2 regions of the Vibrio sp. C8 genome follow, and region 2 is predicted to be linked to the other one. Evidence: riboswitches for the same ligand, from Rfam matches in the RefSeq annotation. Region 2 holds a riboswitch; the other holds the start of a gene.
The links. Region 2 has a riboswitch for cobalamin ahead of ACRQQK_RS05710 (cobyrinate a,c-diamide synthase). Riboswitches for the same ligand answer to the same signal wherever they lie in the genome.
Positions count from the first base shown of each region.

Region 1: it holds a riboswitch for cobalamin, as region 2 does, so the genes downstream of both, ACRQQK_RS10115 (TonB-dependent receptor) here and ACRQQK_RS05710 (cobyrinate a,c-diamide synthase) in region 2, are expected to answer to the same signal.

Region 1 covers NZ_JBPAOE010000015.1:1,237-9,735, forward strand. Annotated here, with positions in the region: gene murI (glutamate racemase) at 1-440, opposite strand, end outside; gene ACRQQK_RS10115 (TonB-dependent receptor) at 558-2,507, opposite strand; cobalamin riboswitch at 2,557-2,758, opposite strand; gene trmA (tRNA (uridine(54)-C5)-methyltransferase TrmA) at 2,912-4,021, shown strand; gene ACRQQK_RS10125 (YijD family membrane protein) at 4,088-4,462, opposite strand; gene fabR (HTH-type transcriptional repressor FabR) at 4,462-5,103, opposite strand; gene sthA (Si-specific NAD(P)(+) transhydrogenase) at 5,385-6,785, shown strand; gene ACRQQK_RS10140 (class I SAM-dependent methyltransferase) at 7,043-7,861, opposite strand; gene lexA (transcriptional repressor LexA) at 7,978-8,499, opposite strand, start outside.
Region 2 covers NZ_JBPAOE010000010.1:7,180-15,678, forward strand. Annotated here, with positions in the region: gene ACRQQK_RS05675 (hydrolase) at 1-410, shown strand, start outside; gene ACRQQK_RS05680 (lipocalin family protein) at 501-1,016, shown strand; gene ACRQQK_RS05685 (N-acetyltransferase) at 1,082-1,507, shown strand; gene ACRQQK_RS05690 (exoribonuclease R) at 1,659-2,117, shown strand; gene ACRQQK_RS05695 (PhzF family phenazine biosynthesis protein) at 2,154-2,954, shown strand; gene ACRQQK_RS05700 (GHMP family kinase ATP-binding protein) at 2,962-3,825, opposite strand; gene cobD (threonine-phosphate decarboxylase CobD) at 3,818-4,897, opposite strand; cobalamin riboswitch at 5,233-5,433, shown strand; gene ACRQQK_RS05710 (cobyrinate a,c-diamide synthase) at 5,541-6,908, shown strand; gene cbiB (adenosylcobinamide-phosphate synthase CbiB) at 6,908-7,858, shown strand; gene ACRQQK_RS05720 (homocysteine S-methyltransferase family protein) at 7,957-8,499, shown strand, end outside.

The sequences.
Region 1 (8,499 bases), on a different contig from region 2:
GTCGAACCCAGCAACTCAACATTTTTATCCGCTGAGAAGCTTCGAATAAGATCATGTGTATATTGGCGAGTAACAGTAGCGGGGGTGGCAATTAACCCAACAGCTTTATTCGCTATAGAAGAAGCGGGTTTAATCGCAGGAACAACACCTACCACGGGTATAGACAGTTTTGAACGTAATGTAGGAAGTACTATGGTACTTGCTGTATTACACGCAATGACCACTATGTCGAAACCCTCTTCCTCTACTAGCCCTGTTATTAACCGTTCAACTCTTTGTAATAAGACTTGTTGGTCTAGCTCTCCGTATGGATAGGCCTCGTTATCAAATAAATAGGTATAAGAAAGCTGCGGCAGGCGCATTTCAATTTCTCTATAAACAGATAAGCCACCAACACCAGAGTCGAAAATTAAAACTTTAGGAACAGATTGATTAGACACAATGGGAACCAGATAGAACAACGATAACGCAGCGATCATACTCGCTCTATATCAATTGGCAATGATTGTTAAAACACCAAATAGCGAAAAACCGCCCGAAGGCGGTTTAAGGATTCGTTAGAACTGGTATGCAGCAGTCAGTTTATACTCACGTCCACTACCAGGGTAATAAGAACCATAGCTATTCACACTGGCTGCATACCCTTCATCAAAAACATTATCTACTCGTAATTTAAATGATAACGAGTCTTGTACATAGTTTATCGCCAAGTTACCTAGCCAATAATCATCCAATTTACCAAGAGTATTACTCTTATCGCCGTCTTTATATTTATCACCAACATAAACGCCCTCTAACCACAAGTTCCAGTCAGCCATAAACTCATAATTAACGAACCCGCGCCCTGTATGCTTAGCGACCCACGATAGCTGCTTTCCTTCGTTATCTCCTGTTGTAAACTCAGCATCAACGTAGCTATATTCCGCACCAACTAAAATAGTATCGGTCACATATTTATCAACATACAAGCTACCACCTAGGCGCTCAGATTCATCTGCATTCACATTCGCGCCTGACGTAGACCCTGACCCACTTGGAGCTGGAGCGCTAGGATCATAAACAATTTCATCTTTCAGAGTCAGACGATAAAAATCAACTTTGACTGAATAACCATTAATGACGTAATCCGCTCCGGCTTCCAGAGAAAGTCCTCGCTGAGGTTTTAAACTGTCCACATCATCCGGAGTGTAATTTTGTTCATCGACATCAGCAAAACGGAAGTTGCTTTCACCACGGAAATAGAAACGAACATTCTGGTTAGGTTTAACGTTGATACCTAGCTCCAATGCCGAAGCATCTTCTTTTAATGTTTCACCATCAGAATACGTTGTGGCGTTTTGGATTTGATCTTCAACTCTACTGTAGCGACCACCAGCAATAAGAGTAGTAGTTTCTAGTAGAGGATAATTCAATTGAGAATAGACATTCCGTTGGTTTTGCGTATTGGTTACCGTTCCACCACGTTCTGCAACATAATCGCTATTATTCAACTCAGTACCAAATAGAAAATTACCTTCTCCTGCATCCGTACTAATAGATTTTTCAATAGCCAGTTGAAGTTCCAACAGATCACTTTCTATCGCACTCTTTGATACACCCCAAGAGGATGTCAACAGACTATCAAGCTCCGTGTCCGAATAACTGATATTTCCTTTTACTGACCAATCTGACGCAAATGATTGCTGATAACCGGCACGAAATGCTGAAGTAATTTCATGCCCATAATCAGTATCGGTCAGAGCTTGTTTAGGCTCTTCATTATATTGCTGTTCTGTTAAAGCACCGGCGTATTGTCGATAGTTATCGTAGTAACTCGCTTCCACATAAAATTTCTTATCTTGCTGATTGAAATCGAGACGACCAAGCACATTCCCTGTCTCGCGTGTATTATGATCACGATAATTGTCACTATTATCCTGACTCGCGCTAACAGAAATACTCCAATCATCATTTAATTGATTAGAGACAAAAACACTACCAGCATATGAATCATTATTTCCGACAGAACCACTTACTTCTCCGTGTGACTCAACATCTTTTTTGGTAATGATATTAATAACACCACCTACCGCCTGATCGCCATACAGCACTCCAGCACTGCCTGAGAGAATTTCAATTCTTTCGATTTGGCTAAGTAGAATAGAAGACAGTTGAGGAGCAGATTGATCAGGTTTATTCAGCTTACGTCCATCCACTAAAACCAATGTAGTATGCATGGCTTGAGATCCTGAAAAACCTCGCATTGAAAGGGATGCTCCTGAGTTTGTATCAGAAACTTGGATGCCCGCTCTACCTCTCAGCAGTGATGTCAAAGACGATGCACCACTTCTTTTTATATCGTCCTGATCGATAACAAAAATATTCGCTGGAATGTCAGAGATAGAATTCACATTGTCGCTTTTCGCCGTTACAACAATAGTCTCATCAGCTGTTGCTTCTTGTGCGTATGAAAAAGAGGTATGAGAAAACAGCGACGCCACTGCCACCGCTAGAAGGGATTTATTCATTATATTGTCCTAAATCGCGTTAATCCTACCGAGCATGGGTCCATCCCATTGATTTGCTCAGCTGCTGGCAGGTGTTCGGACTTGAGAGCTGTTAACCTACTAACTCGACTTCCCACAAATTGCAGTGTCATTTGAGTATTCGTTCTCTCTTACCGCTGCGCGTCAGTTCTGGATTTTCACCAGATTCCCTTTTAAGTTTGTTTATTTAGCCATCTAGGCTTCTAAATAACACCAGCTTGCGGTTGATAGTATTGAGCAATCGATAACTTGTCTAGCTTAGATTGGTATAAGCTATAGTTTTTACGATCGATAAAGCTATCAATTTAGTCAGAGTACTGGACATGAGCGGGAGATTGAATAAAATCTGCGCTCTTTATTTGAACGTACCAGAAAAAGGTAAAGCAATGGCGACTCTTGATGTAAACCCAGACAACTACCAAGCGCAACTGGATGAGAAGATCACTCGACTAGGAGAGATGTTTGAATCTTATGGTGTGCCTGAGTTGGAAGTCTTTGAGTCCCCGGCTCAGTTTTACCGTATGCGCGCTGAGTTTCGTATCTGGCATGAAGGTGATGATATGTACTACATCATGTTCAACCAGCAAACTCGCGAAAAATACCGTGTTGATCAATTCCCTGCAGCAAGTCGCCTTATTAATGACTTAATGCCACTGCTGATAGACGCCATGAAAGGCAACGACACTCTGCGCCGTAAACTTTTCCAAGTGGACTTCTTATCCACTCTGAGTGGTGAAGTTCTGGTATCTCTTCTCTATCATCGCCAACTTGATGAAGAGTGGATTACAGCAGCAAAAGCACTCAAACAAACACTACAGAATGAAGGTTTTAATCTGAACGTTATTGGCCGTGCACGCAAAATGAAGATTGTGCTGGATCAAGATTATGTAGTTGAGAAGCTGAGTGTGAACGGTCAACCTTATATCTACCAACAAGTTGAAAACAGCTTTACTCAACCAAACGGTAAAGTTGCAGAAAAAATGCTGGAGTGGGCTGTCGATTGCACTCAAGAAAGCAAAGGCGATTTGCTAGAGCTTTATTGTGGTAACGGGAACTTCTCATTGGCACTGGCTCAGAACTTCGACCGCGTCTTGGCAACTGAGTTGGCCAAACCATCAGTACATTCAGCACAATACAACATTGCTGCAAACAAGATCGACAATGTACAAATCATCCGCATGTCAGCAGAAGAATTTACCGAAGCGATGGAAGGCAAACGTGAGTTCAACCGCCTGAAAGATGCAGGTATTGATTTAAAAAGCTACAACTGCAACACCATCTTTGTCGATCCGCCTCGCTCAGGGATGGATATTGATACCTGTAAGATGGTTCAGGGCTATGAGCGCATTCTCTATATCTCATGTAACCCAGAAACACTAAAAGAAAACTTAGATGTTTTGTGTGAGACACATAAGGTGACTCGCTTTGCATTGTTTGACCAATTCCCTTACACCCACCATATGGAAGCGGGAGTGATGCTGGAGCGAAAAGCGTAATTCACCAGTTTACAAATAGAAAAACGAGCCAATTGGCTCGTTTTTTTGTATTTAGCTGATGTGTACTTATTCAGAATGGCCAATAAATCCTAGCTTCTTTCCAACCCATAACAAGAGTACTAAAGCTACGATTATCGAAAAGAAGTTAGACCCCGCTTCTGGATACTGAGCCTTAACAAATGCCGAGTGACCAAAAGCACCGACAAAGAAGCACGCCAAACCTACTAATGGAATGTCTTCCGCAACAGGATTACGTAAGTACTCCTGATACAGCGCCTGCACAGACAGCACCAAAGCGATAACAGGGAAAATAGAAAAAGAGACTTCACTGATGGTCATCCAAGACAGTAAAGCATCACCACACATACCCGCGATTAAGGCAAGTATCAGTGTTTTACGTTCTGAACCATGATTGATTGAGCCGCTACTTTCATTTGACATTAATTCATCCCGCCTTTTAGTCGATTTCGTTCACGTTCTTTGCGATACCAGAAAGCCCCTTTGGCTATCATTCGCAGTTGCATGATCAGACGTTCTGCGAGTTCATCGCGATCACGTCGATCTAAGTCTAATGCTTCTGCACCAGAGCTAAATACTAATGTGACTGAAGCACCCGCTTGAGTGATGGCTTCTTCACGATTCATACCTGTCGCTATCAGATATTCAGAAAGTTCGGCAGAAAAATGCTGAATCTCACGCGCTACTGCCGCACGAAACTCAAACGAAGTGCCAGAGCGTTCCCGCAATAATAGACGAAACACGTTTGGGCTACTTTCGATGAACTCCATAAACGTTTCTACGGATGTGCGAATCACACTTCCTTCTTTAACAATACGCTGGCGTGCTTGACGCATGAGCTGGCGCAGTAACAATCCGCCTTCATCAACCATGGTCAAACCCAATTCATCCATATCTTTAAAGTGGCGATAGAAAGAGGTTGGGGCTATCCCCGCTTCTCGTGCGACTTCACGTAAGCTTAAGTTCGAAAAACTACGATCAGCACTTAATTGGCTAAATGCCGCATCAATCAGCGAACGACGCGTTTTTTCTTTCTGTTGTGCGCGAATTCCCGTGGATTTCATTTTAAGCCAAGCCCTGCCAAGTCAGTCACTAAAGTCGCCTACTATAGCGCGATTAACCAACATGTCTAAGAGGCAAAACAGACCATTTTGAAGCATCAGACAATTTCCTAACATAACCGTTGCATTTTTCATCAACTGCCCGACTTAAGCGTTAAATCAGCGATATTTGTTTTAATCTCGTGATCCTCTCCACTCTATAAGGGGTTTAAGTTTCACGCTTAGCACATATCAGTTAAAATCTCGCTATCGCAATGTTAACCAAATTATAACAAGGATCATCTATGGCACTGAATAACCACTTTGACGTCATCGTAATAGGTAGTGGACCTGGCGGTGAAGGTGCAGCAATGGGGTTAACCAAAGCGGGGATGAATGTCGCCATTATTGAAAAAGAAAGCAGCGTAGGCGGTGGTTGTACACACTGGGGAACTATCCCTTCCAAGGCATTGCGTCATGCGGTTAGCCGTATCATCGAATTTAATAGCAACCCTTTGTTCTGCAACAACAACTCCAGTCTTCACTCAACTTTTTCTACTATCCTTGGTCATGCTAAAAACGTTATTGATAAGCAAACGCGTCTACGCCAAGGCTTTTACGATCGTAATCAGTGCAGTTTAATCTTTGGCAAAGCACGTTTTATCGATGCCAATACTGTTGCAGTGACAAAAAGCGATCACACGGTTGAAAATTACACCGCAGATAAATTTGTTATTGCTACTGGCTCACGCCCTTATCGCCCAGACGATGTGGATTTTAGTCACCCACGCGTTTATGACAGTGACTCTATCTTGAACCTTGAACACGACCCACAACACATCATCATTTATGGCGCGGGTGTCATCGGCTGTGAGTATGCTTCTATCTTCCGTGGTTTAGGGGTTAAAACAGACTTAATTAACACACGCGACCGCTTGCTTTCGTTCTTAGACAACGAAACATCAGATGCATTGTCTTACCACTTCTGGAACAGTGGCGTGGTTATTCGTAACGACGAGACATACAGCAAAATCGAAGGCACTGAGGATGGTATTATCGTTCACCTGAACTCAGGTAAAAAGATGAAAGCTGACTGTATGCTTTACGCAAACGGCCGTACGGGTAATACAGACAAGCTGAATCTTGAAGTAGTTGGACTGAAAGCAGATTCTCGTGGTCAGCTAAGTGTTAACAGCAACTACCAGACAGAAGTAAGCCATATTTACGCTGTGGGTGATGTAATTGGTTATCCAAGTCTTGCAAGTGCCGCCTATGACCAAGGTCGTTTCACTGCTCAAGCGATTTCTCAAGGACAAGCCACAAACAAACTGATTGAAGATATCCCAACAGGCATTTACACCATTCCAGAAATCAGTTCAGTTGGTAAAACAGAGCAAGAATTAACAGCCGCGAAAGTGCCTTATGAAGTGGGTCGTTCTTCATTCAAGCACTTGGCACGAGCACAGATCTCAGGCAAAGATGTTGGCAGTTTGAAGATTCTCTTCCACCGTGAAACGAAAGAGATTTTAGGTATTCACTGCTTTGGTGAGCGTGCTGCGGAAATCATCCATATCGGTCAGGCCATCATGGAACAAAAAGGGGAAGCAAATACCATCGAGTATTTCGTCAATACCACTTTTAACTACCCGACAATGGCTGAAGCATATCGCGTAGCTGCATTGAATGGCTTAAATCGCCTGTTTTAGCTTTCATAATTGAGCGGAAAAATCAGTTAAATAAAAAATCGCAGCTCTATGGGCTGCGATTTTTTATTTGGATCAGAAAATAACAGTGTTAAACAAAGAAGATGCCCCGTTTCCACTGCCCTACCAAAACCATAGCCAGACTTAGTCCACGAATTATCATAAAACTGAGCATGGCCAACCATAAAGAATGCCACGACTTTGCTCCTTGCATTAGAGAACAAAATGTAACTAAGTTAAGGACTATCGACTACGGCCGCCTACCAACGCACTTGTACAACAACCGGAGTAAATCGTTGTTTTAACCCAGCAAATTTACTCAACACTCGTTGCCAAAACTTCCAACGCCCACAATTGCTATCGAGAGGGGACGCAATTTTCACTTGTCGCGCCCAAGGTAAACAGTTCATTACCGCCTGTTTTGGTGTGGCAAAACCATGAGCATAAGTGCCTGAACCCATTTTCTGTCCCAAATGGGTACATGTTTTATCTCCTGCCAGCACAAGACAAGCGCTCGCATTAGCAAAACTGAGCCCTAGAGATCGAATAAATCTCGACGCTTGTATCGAATCACAATCAAGTAGCGCATGTTCACATAGAATTAAAACTGGTGCGTACTCTGGGATTGGTAAACGCTCTAACCAATCAATTTCCCCGACACTGCCACACTGATGTAAATAACGTTCACTGCGGTGAAACAGTTTTTGTCGCCACACCAGATTCTCAGTCACATCCAACTCAATCCAATGACAGCGTCCGTTATCAATTCGGTAGAAACGTGTATCCAGACCGGCACCGACGTTAATAATCCATCCATCAGGATGTGCTTCTAAAAATTGATTTACTTGCTTGTCACACAGTTGGGTGAGAGTGACATGAAGAAGTTGCTTCTGATCGATATCGCCACTGATGCAATCCGGCGCTAAATGACAACGTTGGCAGGCGGTGGCTGCAATAGGATCATAAACAAGGCCGTTATCGACCAAACTTTCACGACTACGTAGCCAAAGAGGTTGAACCAAACTGGTAGGGATTTGATAGCGTTGTGAGTTTTGCTTGTGGGGGGAGCGCATCATCATCTTCCTTGTATCGCGACAAAGAAGATGATAATGAATATCAATTAGATTTGCAAACCTTTAAATTTCGGGTACATCGCGCAGATGTGAAACCTAAAAATAACGCCAGAAAGGTATGATTACATCCAGTCAGTATTGCGAATAATACCAACCGCAATACCTTCGATAGATAGATTCTGACAGGTTAAATCGACTTCAATTGGAGAAAACTCTTCATTCTCAGCATGAAGTAGTACTTTTGAGCCGTGACGCTCCAAACGTTTAACCGTCACATCATCTTCAACTCGAGCCACAACAACTTGTCCGTTACGCACGTCTTGAGTTTTATGCACAGCAAGTAAGTCGCCATCCAAAATACCGATGTCCTTCATGCTCTCACCGTGAACGCGTAATAGAAAATCAGCGTGTGGACGGAACATGTTTGGATCCACTTGGTAATGGGATTCTACGTGTTCTTGAGCCAAAATAGGCTCACCAGCCGCAACGCGACCAATCAGCGGTAAACCTTGATCTTCTTCGTTCGCCGCTTCCAGTAGAATACGGATACCACGAGAAGCTCCCGGCACGATTTCAATTGCTTGTTTACGAGCAAGAGCTTTTAAATGTTCTTCTGCTGCATTTGCAGAACGAAAACCCAGTTC
Region 2 (8,499 bases):
TGCCGATCTTTTGGTTAGAACAAAACCCAGACAAGCTGGGTCAGACAGTTGAAGAGTTGCAAACTCTACTGAATGATCGCAACCCCATAACTAAATTTACTTTTGATGCCTGTCGAGAGCCCAATTTTGTAGAAGCTATTAAAACATCCGGTAAAACCTCGTGGTTGATTTGTGGGATTGAGGCGCACATATGTGTCTATCAAACGGCTATCCATCTCAAAAATATGGGGTTTGACGTTCATCTAGTCTCTGATTGTGTTTCTTCTCGTGACCAATCGAATAAAGATCTTGCTATACAAAAATTAGCTGGTTCAGGTGTCGATATTACTGGGTTAGAAATGTGTCTTTACGAGTTAGTTGAAGATTGCCGCGCACCAGAGTTTAGAGATATCCTTAGCTTAATTAAGTAGTTAGTGGCTTACTATCAATTGATTGTAAGTAACCTTAACCCCCGTGCTGAATTGGTGTTTGTAGTTGATACCTAGATTTTGGAGACTCCAATGAAAAAAATTTTGCTCATCATTAGCTCGTTAATTTTAGGTGGCTGTTTGGGAATGCCGCAAACAGTAAAGCCTGTTACTGACTTTGAACTTCAAAACTACCTTGGCAAATGGTATGAAATAGCACGTTTAGATCACTCGTTCGAAGAAGGATTAAGTCAAGTAACTGCTGAGTATTCTCTTCGTGATGATGGCGGAGTGTCTGTGCTAAACAGAGGCTATTCGGCAAGCGATGATGAATGGAAAGAAGCAGAAGGGAAAGCTTACTTTGTAAATAGCGAATCAGAAGGCTACCTCAAAGTTTCTTTCTTCGGCCCTTTTTACGGCTCTTATGTAGTCTTTGCTTTGGAGCGTGACAACTATAACTATGCATTTATTTCAGGTCCTAATACTGACTACCTTTGGCTATTGGCGAGAACGCCAACTGTAGAACCTGAAGTGATAACTCAATTTGTCCAAATGGCAAAAGAGCGTGGTTTTGATACAGATAAGCTAATTTTTGTTGAGCAGGAATAAAGCCTGTTTGACTGAAAAGCCCTGCCAAGAGCGTTCTCAATATGTCGATGAAATAGAGTTTAAAAATGATTAGAAAATGCAGTGGTAACGACCTAAATTCCGTCATTGAAATTTGGCTCTCTGCTTCGATTAAAGCTCATAGCTTTGTACCGGAAGATTTTTGGCGCTCGCAAATAGGCAATATGCGTGACATCTACATTCCAGCTTCGGAAACTTACGTTTATGAACTTGACTCTGAAGTTGTGGGTTTTTATGCATTGTATGAGAACAACCTAGCTGCAATCTTTGTCAAACCTGAACTGCAAGGTAAAGGTATTGGTAAGCAACTCATCAATCACGCTAAAACTTTACGTCAAACAATAGACCTCAATGCGTACAAAGAAAACCAAGCGAGCTATGACTTTTATCGATCGCAAGGTTTCAAAGTGGTGAGCGAACAAACCGATCCTCATACTGGGCATCAAGAATTCACCATGAGTTTTAATGTGTAAGCGGTAAATGACTTTAAGCTGTGAATGATCCACTCTCTTCAGAGCAAGATTTGATGTGTTATTAAACGGACTACAGCTGTAAAAAGGGTGGTAAACCTAACGCTAACGATTAGAATACGCGCTCAGAATAACTATCCGCCAGAAGACCACTATGATTCGTGACTACACCTTTGACTGCCTTGTAACTATGCCTCGCCATGAATTGGAAGAATTCAGCGTGAGAATGATCAGCAAAATGGTTCCTGAAGACGCAATGAATGAAATCTTTACGTTTGAACAAGAAGAAGTTGATAGTGAAGAACGCATGATGTCTGCGCGTTTAGATGCAATGCTGCGTATGACAGCCATTGCGCTAAGTGAAATTCAGCAAGCTTTTGATGATTCAGAAAATGCTAAACAGAACAGTGAAAGAATGACTCGCTTAGTTCTTTGGCACTTCTACGCGATATCGTTCAATCTGGAGCAAGCGATAACGCTTGAAACACATTGTGAACTGGTTGAACAGCTACTCGCTAAAGCGCCCGTCGATGCATTTGGTTGGGTCAATGCGCTTACAGAGCTGTTACACACTTATGCGGATATCAACGCAAAGCAAAATCCTCAAGATTAGATCAACGATCAACCATTGGAAAATAAGGAAATATCCGTGGAGCTATACGTATATCAGGTTGACTCATTAACTTCTGAAGTTTTCAAAGGAAATCCTGCTGGTGTGTGTATTACCGATACTTCGCTAGAAGAATCGACAATGTTCGCTATTGCGGCTGAAATGGCGGTCTCAGAGACCGCATTTTTGGCGACAGACACAATGCAGTTGCGCTGGTTTACTCCTGAGGTTGAAGTAAAGCTATGTGGTCACGGCACCCTAGCGGTTGCCCATGTTTTGCAAGAGCAGGGGCTGTATCAAGTTGGCGATTGTATTGAGTTTAACACTCTATCTGGTGTGTTAACTGCTGAGTTGGGAACTGAATATATTCATCTCTCTTTTCCTGCCCCTGAATTAGAGATGGACGTGGAAATTGACCAGCAACTCATTGAACGTTTAGGTATATCAACGTCGCAGATTGTTGATTACGGTAGCTTCGATTCTAAACAGTTGATCGTTGTTAATGACGAAGCAATCTTACATCAACTTAATCCCGATTTTAGTGGTTTGGTTAAACTCAAAGGCCGAGGTATTGTAGTTACCGCTAGATCTAAAGATGATTTGGATTTTGTGTCCCGATATTTTGCACCTTGGGTCGGTGTTAACGAAGATCCCGTCACTGGTTCGGCACACTGTGCATTGAGTGTCTATTGGTCAAAAGTTCTCAATAAAACAAAGCTGAAAGCTTACCAAGCATCACGCAGAGGTGGTTTTGTTGACGTAGAACAGATCGACGCCAAAACAGTAAAGCTTTCAGGAAAGGCGGTGACGGTATTACAAGGTCAGATGCGGGTTAGATAAAGCTCGTTTAGCGAACACCGCCGTCAACCATCTTGCAGTGATGAAAATGGGGATAAGAATGTCGTATTCCCAGATTTTCCATATCGAAAATAGCGTGTTCAATATCGTGCATTTTCCCGTCAAAAAGTAGTCCAACCACACTGCCACTGTGTGCAACATTTAACCCGTACAGGTCGTGTTTTTCTACAATGTCGAGTAGTTGTTCAAAGCGAGGTTTAGGCAAAATGATCTGACTTTCAATGGCGCTTGCGGTTGCTGCTCTGCCAAGTTGACTCGGGTTGCGCAATTTAATGGCATATGCCAGATCAGTGTTCGCCGTATCTAATCTCAATGAAGAACTCATCAATGAATGGCGGTGAACCACCTTGTGGTATGCCTCTGTATCTAGCTGTATAGGGCTTTCCAAGACCAACACATCAAGATTTGTCATCGAACCGTATTGAGCAGCCACAATCCCTTGGTTGTGATCAAATAAGGTTAGGGCCTTGAACATGGTACTATCGGTGGGTTCGAGTTGAGCGCAAAGGGAAGCAAGGTGTTCTGCTGTGTAGTCACACTGAAAGTAGCGATAGGTTGCAGCAACTGTGGCAGCGATATCGGCGGTGCTGCTTGCCATACCTTTTGCTACGGGAATCGTAGAGTGAAAGTCGATCTTTAATTGCTGAGATTCTGCGCTTGGTATATTGAGTTGCTTTAGGGTTAACTCCAGCGCTTTGCGCATCATCGATCTTTGATTACTTAGCGAAGCCAAACCTGAGCTGACTTCGACGGTACTGAACCAATCAATAGGGCAAGACACAAGCTTTTCACCGCCGGAAATCCATCCTTGAATTAGCTCTCCGCACGAAGCTGGGCAGCTCGCTTCAGCCATAATTAAACACCTTCTTAAGGGCTGACACTAATCGTTCATTGTCTGCTCTTGATTTAATTGCCACACGGTAAAAGCTCTTATCTAAACCAATGTAGTTAGCGCAGCTACGAATCAAAATGCTGTGTTTCATTAGCTGTGCTTGCAGCGTCGACTGACTATCTGAGTGTTTAAAAAAGATGTAATTCGCCGAAGGTTTATAGAGTTTGATTTGCTCAAACTGTTGCAATTCACCCAATAGATAACTTTGCTCTTTGGCAAGCCAGTCGTAGGTTGTTTGGTGATAGGTGATGAAATCAAATAGTACCTCTCCTGCCAATGCAGCAAGAGCATTTATTGTCCACGGTTCTCTTTGTTCTCGAATCTGTTGTAAAAGCTTTGCATCGGAAGAGAGCATGTATCCCAAACGTAAACCGGGCAAGGCATAAAACTTGGTCAGTGAGCGCAAAATGTAAAGATTGGAGTGACAGGGTAGATGTCTACAAAGACTCTTAGTCTCGGGCATAAAGTCGAGAAACGATTCATCGACAAAGAGCTTGATGCCCATGACGTCACAGCGATTTAAGATTTCAATCAGCAAATCCGGATTGGGTTGCAGCCCTGTCGGATTATTAGGTGTACACAAGAACAGGCAATCAAGATCCGGTGAAAGAGCGGTGAGAATACGTTTGGTAACGCGAAATTCTTCCTCTTCACGCAGCAAGTAATTTGTGATTTTGCAGCCAACGCGTGTGAGCGCACGGCGATATTCGCCAAAACTCGGCTCAACGAGCAGTGCTTTTTGGGGCTTTACATATTGCGCCCAAAGAAATATCAGCTCAGTTGCGCCATTGCCAGCAATCACATGGCTTTGTGAACACTGATGGTGACGAGCCAACTGGCGGTGCAGCAGGTGGTAATCAATATCGGGATATTGCTCTAAGCGCGATAAGTTTTCTACAAGTAGATGCTTTAATCCTCCGGGCATACCCAGAGGATTGATGTTTGCACTGAAATCAATGACATCGCTTGGAGCGAGACCAAATTGATTTGCCATTTGCAGGACATTACCGCCGTGTTGTCCACTTATCGCCATATTAGTTGCCTTAAAGCTATATCGAGTTGAATTTGTGTTAGCTCGTTAATTTAACGACATGGGCTTAAACAAAAGTGTTGCGTGTTTCTGTACAACGCCGCCAATCTCAATTAATGCTGGCGCAAATTAACATATTTGAAAATTCCGCAATAGCAATAAATTACCATTTGTATGTTTTCATCGACTCTGTAAGATGCTGTTTTAAATACTTGTTCAGGTTAGCCTCACAAGTTTTTATCTTGGAGATTACAGTTTTGTAAACATTCATTGTCATGGTTTGAAACAAGCCTATAGTGAGATTTAGCAACAAGATATGTAGTAGTTTTAGTTATCGAAACAAAACATTTCAATTTGGTTATGCCCTAGAACGGGTATATATCCCTCAAGGGATTACGGAAGTGAGGTGAGAATCCTCCGCAGCCCCCGCTGCTGTAATGCTGACGATTTGGTTATACCACTGTTTTATCGTTTAAAACGGGAAGGGACCAATAAGGTTGACGCTAAGCCAGAAGACGAATCAAGTTGAACTCAATCAATAACTCCTTCGGTGGGAAGAGAGTGAGAGAAGCAGGTTCCTGACACCAAGATCCTACGACTTTTCAAGCGCCTACCGTCCATTCAGAAAAGTAATTGAAAGTGGACTATGAAAGCATTACTTATAGCGGGTACAAACAGCGGAAGCGGTAAAACAACATTCACATTAGGTTTATTAAGAGCCTTATGTCGTCGTGATCTTAAGGTTCAGCCTTTTAAAGTGGGCCCAGATTACATTGATACCGCGTGGCACAGCAAAGTTGCCAAAGTTCCATCGCATAATTTAGATTCCTTCATGCTCGATGAGGAGACTGTAAACGCTTTATTCCATCAACAAACACAAAATGCGGATATCGCTGTGATTGAAGGTGTCATGGGATTATTCGATGGCTATGGTACAGATCCATACTATTGTAGTAGCGCGGGTACAGCTCGAGCTCTATCTTGCCCTGTTATTTTGGTTGTTGACGGCAAAGCTATGTCGACATCGGCCGCAGCCATTGTTATGGGGTTCCAACAGTTTGGTAAAGAGATCAGCATTGCAGGGGTTGTCTTCAACAACGTTAACTCCGATGGTCACTACCAACTTCTAAAACAGGCTGTAGAAACCTATTGTCATATCCCTGCGTTTGGTCGGTTACCTAAGCTACCCGATGTTGAACTTCCTTCTCGTCACTTAGGTTTGATGACTGCGCAAGAATCACAAAATATGGATTCTCAATGGGATGAGCTGGCCGATGCTATTGAGCAGTATGTCGATGTTGATGGATTGCTTAGTGTTGCTCGTTCTGAACTTCATCAAGGTTCTTCTCACACGGTTTATCAAACGATTGAAGGTAAGGGAAAAGGTCTGACCGTCGCAGTGGCAATGGACAAAGCATTTAACTTCTATTACCAAGCTAACCTCGATTTGTTGGTCAGCAGTGGAGCTGAAATCCTATTTTTTAGCCCTCTGGCTGACTCTAAACTACCTGAATGTGATTTAGTGTATATCGGCGGTGGCTATCCAGAGTTATACGCTGAGGAGTTGTCGAAAAATACCTCGATGCTGCAATCGATTTTTGCAGCTCATCAAGCCAATTTGCCAATTTATGCTGAATGTGGTGGTTTGATGTATCTGGGTAGTTCGCTGTCTGACAGTGAAGAAAAAATCTACCCCATGGTCGGGATTTTATCTGGTCAAAGCATCATGACGAACAAACTGAGTCGCTTCGGATATTGCAATGCTAAAGCAGACATAGACACTTTGTTATGTGTTTCTGGTAATGAGTTACGCGGTCACGAGTTTCATTATTCTGATTTTTATACGGATATGGAACCGGCATTTACGCTTACCAAAGTTCATGAAGGTGAAGTGGTTGCAACGTGGCGGGGAGGCTATCAAGTTGGCAATACTTTGGCTATGTACTTGCATGTTCACTTTGCACAGTCACCAGAAATGTTACTTGAGTGGTTTGCAAGAGCGCGGAGCTTGTGATGGCGTTGAGCATTTATATCACCGCGTTCTTTATCGACCTGCTAATCGGTGACCCCCAAAGTTGGCCACATCCTGTTCGGTTAATTGGTATGGCCATTTCCAATGTCGAGAAACGACTTCGCCACATATTCAAAAGTAAAGTGTGGCTTTACTTTGCCGGCGGGATTTTATGGATATCAATTGTGGTTACTGCTGGATTGGTTACCTGGGCGATAATTCATTTTTGTTATGGCATCCATTGGCTACTCGGCACGGGAGTAGAGGTATGGCTTGCATTCACAATACTCGCGACAGGCTGCTTAAAAGATGCAGCTCAAGATGTGCTTGCCCCACTACGTACTCATGATCTTTCACAAGCTAGACTCAAACTTTCCTACATAGTAGGGCGTGATACCAGTCAACTGGACGAAAAACAGATCACCAGAGCAACAGTTGAGACCGTGGCTGAAAACACCGTAGATGGAGTCATTGCGCCACTATTTTATCTATTTATCGGTGGCGTTCCACTTGCGATGGCCTATAAAGCGATCAATACGCTCGATTCTATGGTTGGTTACAAAAACGAACGATACAGAGAGTTGGGCTTCGTATCGGCTCGAATGGACGATTTAGCGAACTTCATTCCCGCTCGACTCTCATGGCTGTTGTTTTCCTTATCAGCTTGTTTGTTAGGGGGCAATGGCAAATCTGCGTTCACAATTGGTTGGCGTGACAGATACCAACATAAAAGTCCAAACAGTGCATGGTCTGAAGCAACTGTTGCAGGAGCGCTTGGCGTGCAACTTGGTGGCCCAAGTAGCTACTTTGGACGGTTAGTCGAAAAACCTTGGATTGGAGATAGCATTAGGGAGATAGAGCCTGAGGATATTGTTCAATCTATTCGTTTAATGTACTTAACGTCGACCTTAGCTCTGGCTCTATTTTCTGTTGCTTATTCCATTCTAATTTAGGGATAACCGTTTGAACTTGTAAAATCGATTGATTCGCTGAACAAGACATATTAGTCTGCAGACGTCTATACATCTAAAAATAATATAAGGGAGTTTGTATGTCAGGTCAGCTGTTGGTTACCATATTAGATGGCGGTATGGGCAGAGAATTGAAGCGCCGTGGTGCGCCGTTTCGTCAACCAGAATGGTCAGCGTTGGCGATGATGGAAGCGCCAGAAGTTGTCGGCGAAGTTCACCGTTCATTCATTCAAAATGGCGCACAAGTTATTACTACCAACAGTTATGCACTTGTGCCTTTCCACATCGGACAAGAGTGTTTCGATTCTCAAGCTGAGGTACTAGCAGACAGAGCAGGCAAGGTAGCCAGAGGCGCGGTCATTGCTGAAGGTAAGCAGACGTTAGTTGCGGGTTCTATTCCTCCACTGTTTGGCTCTTATCGTGCAGATCTCTATCAACCTGAAAATGCTGAAAAAATTGCGTCGCCACTTATCAAAGGGCTCGATGCTCATATTGATGTATGGCTAGCGGAAACTCAGAGTCTGATAGCAGAATCCACTACGATTTATCAGCAGGTAAGGGCGCTGGGCATTGGAAATAAACCGTTTTGGGTTTCTTTTACTCTAGATGACAGTGAGAAAACG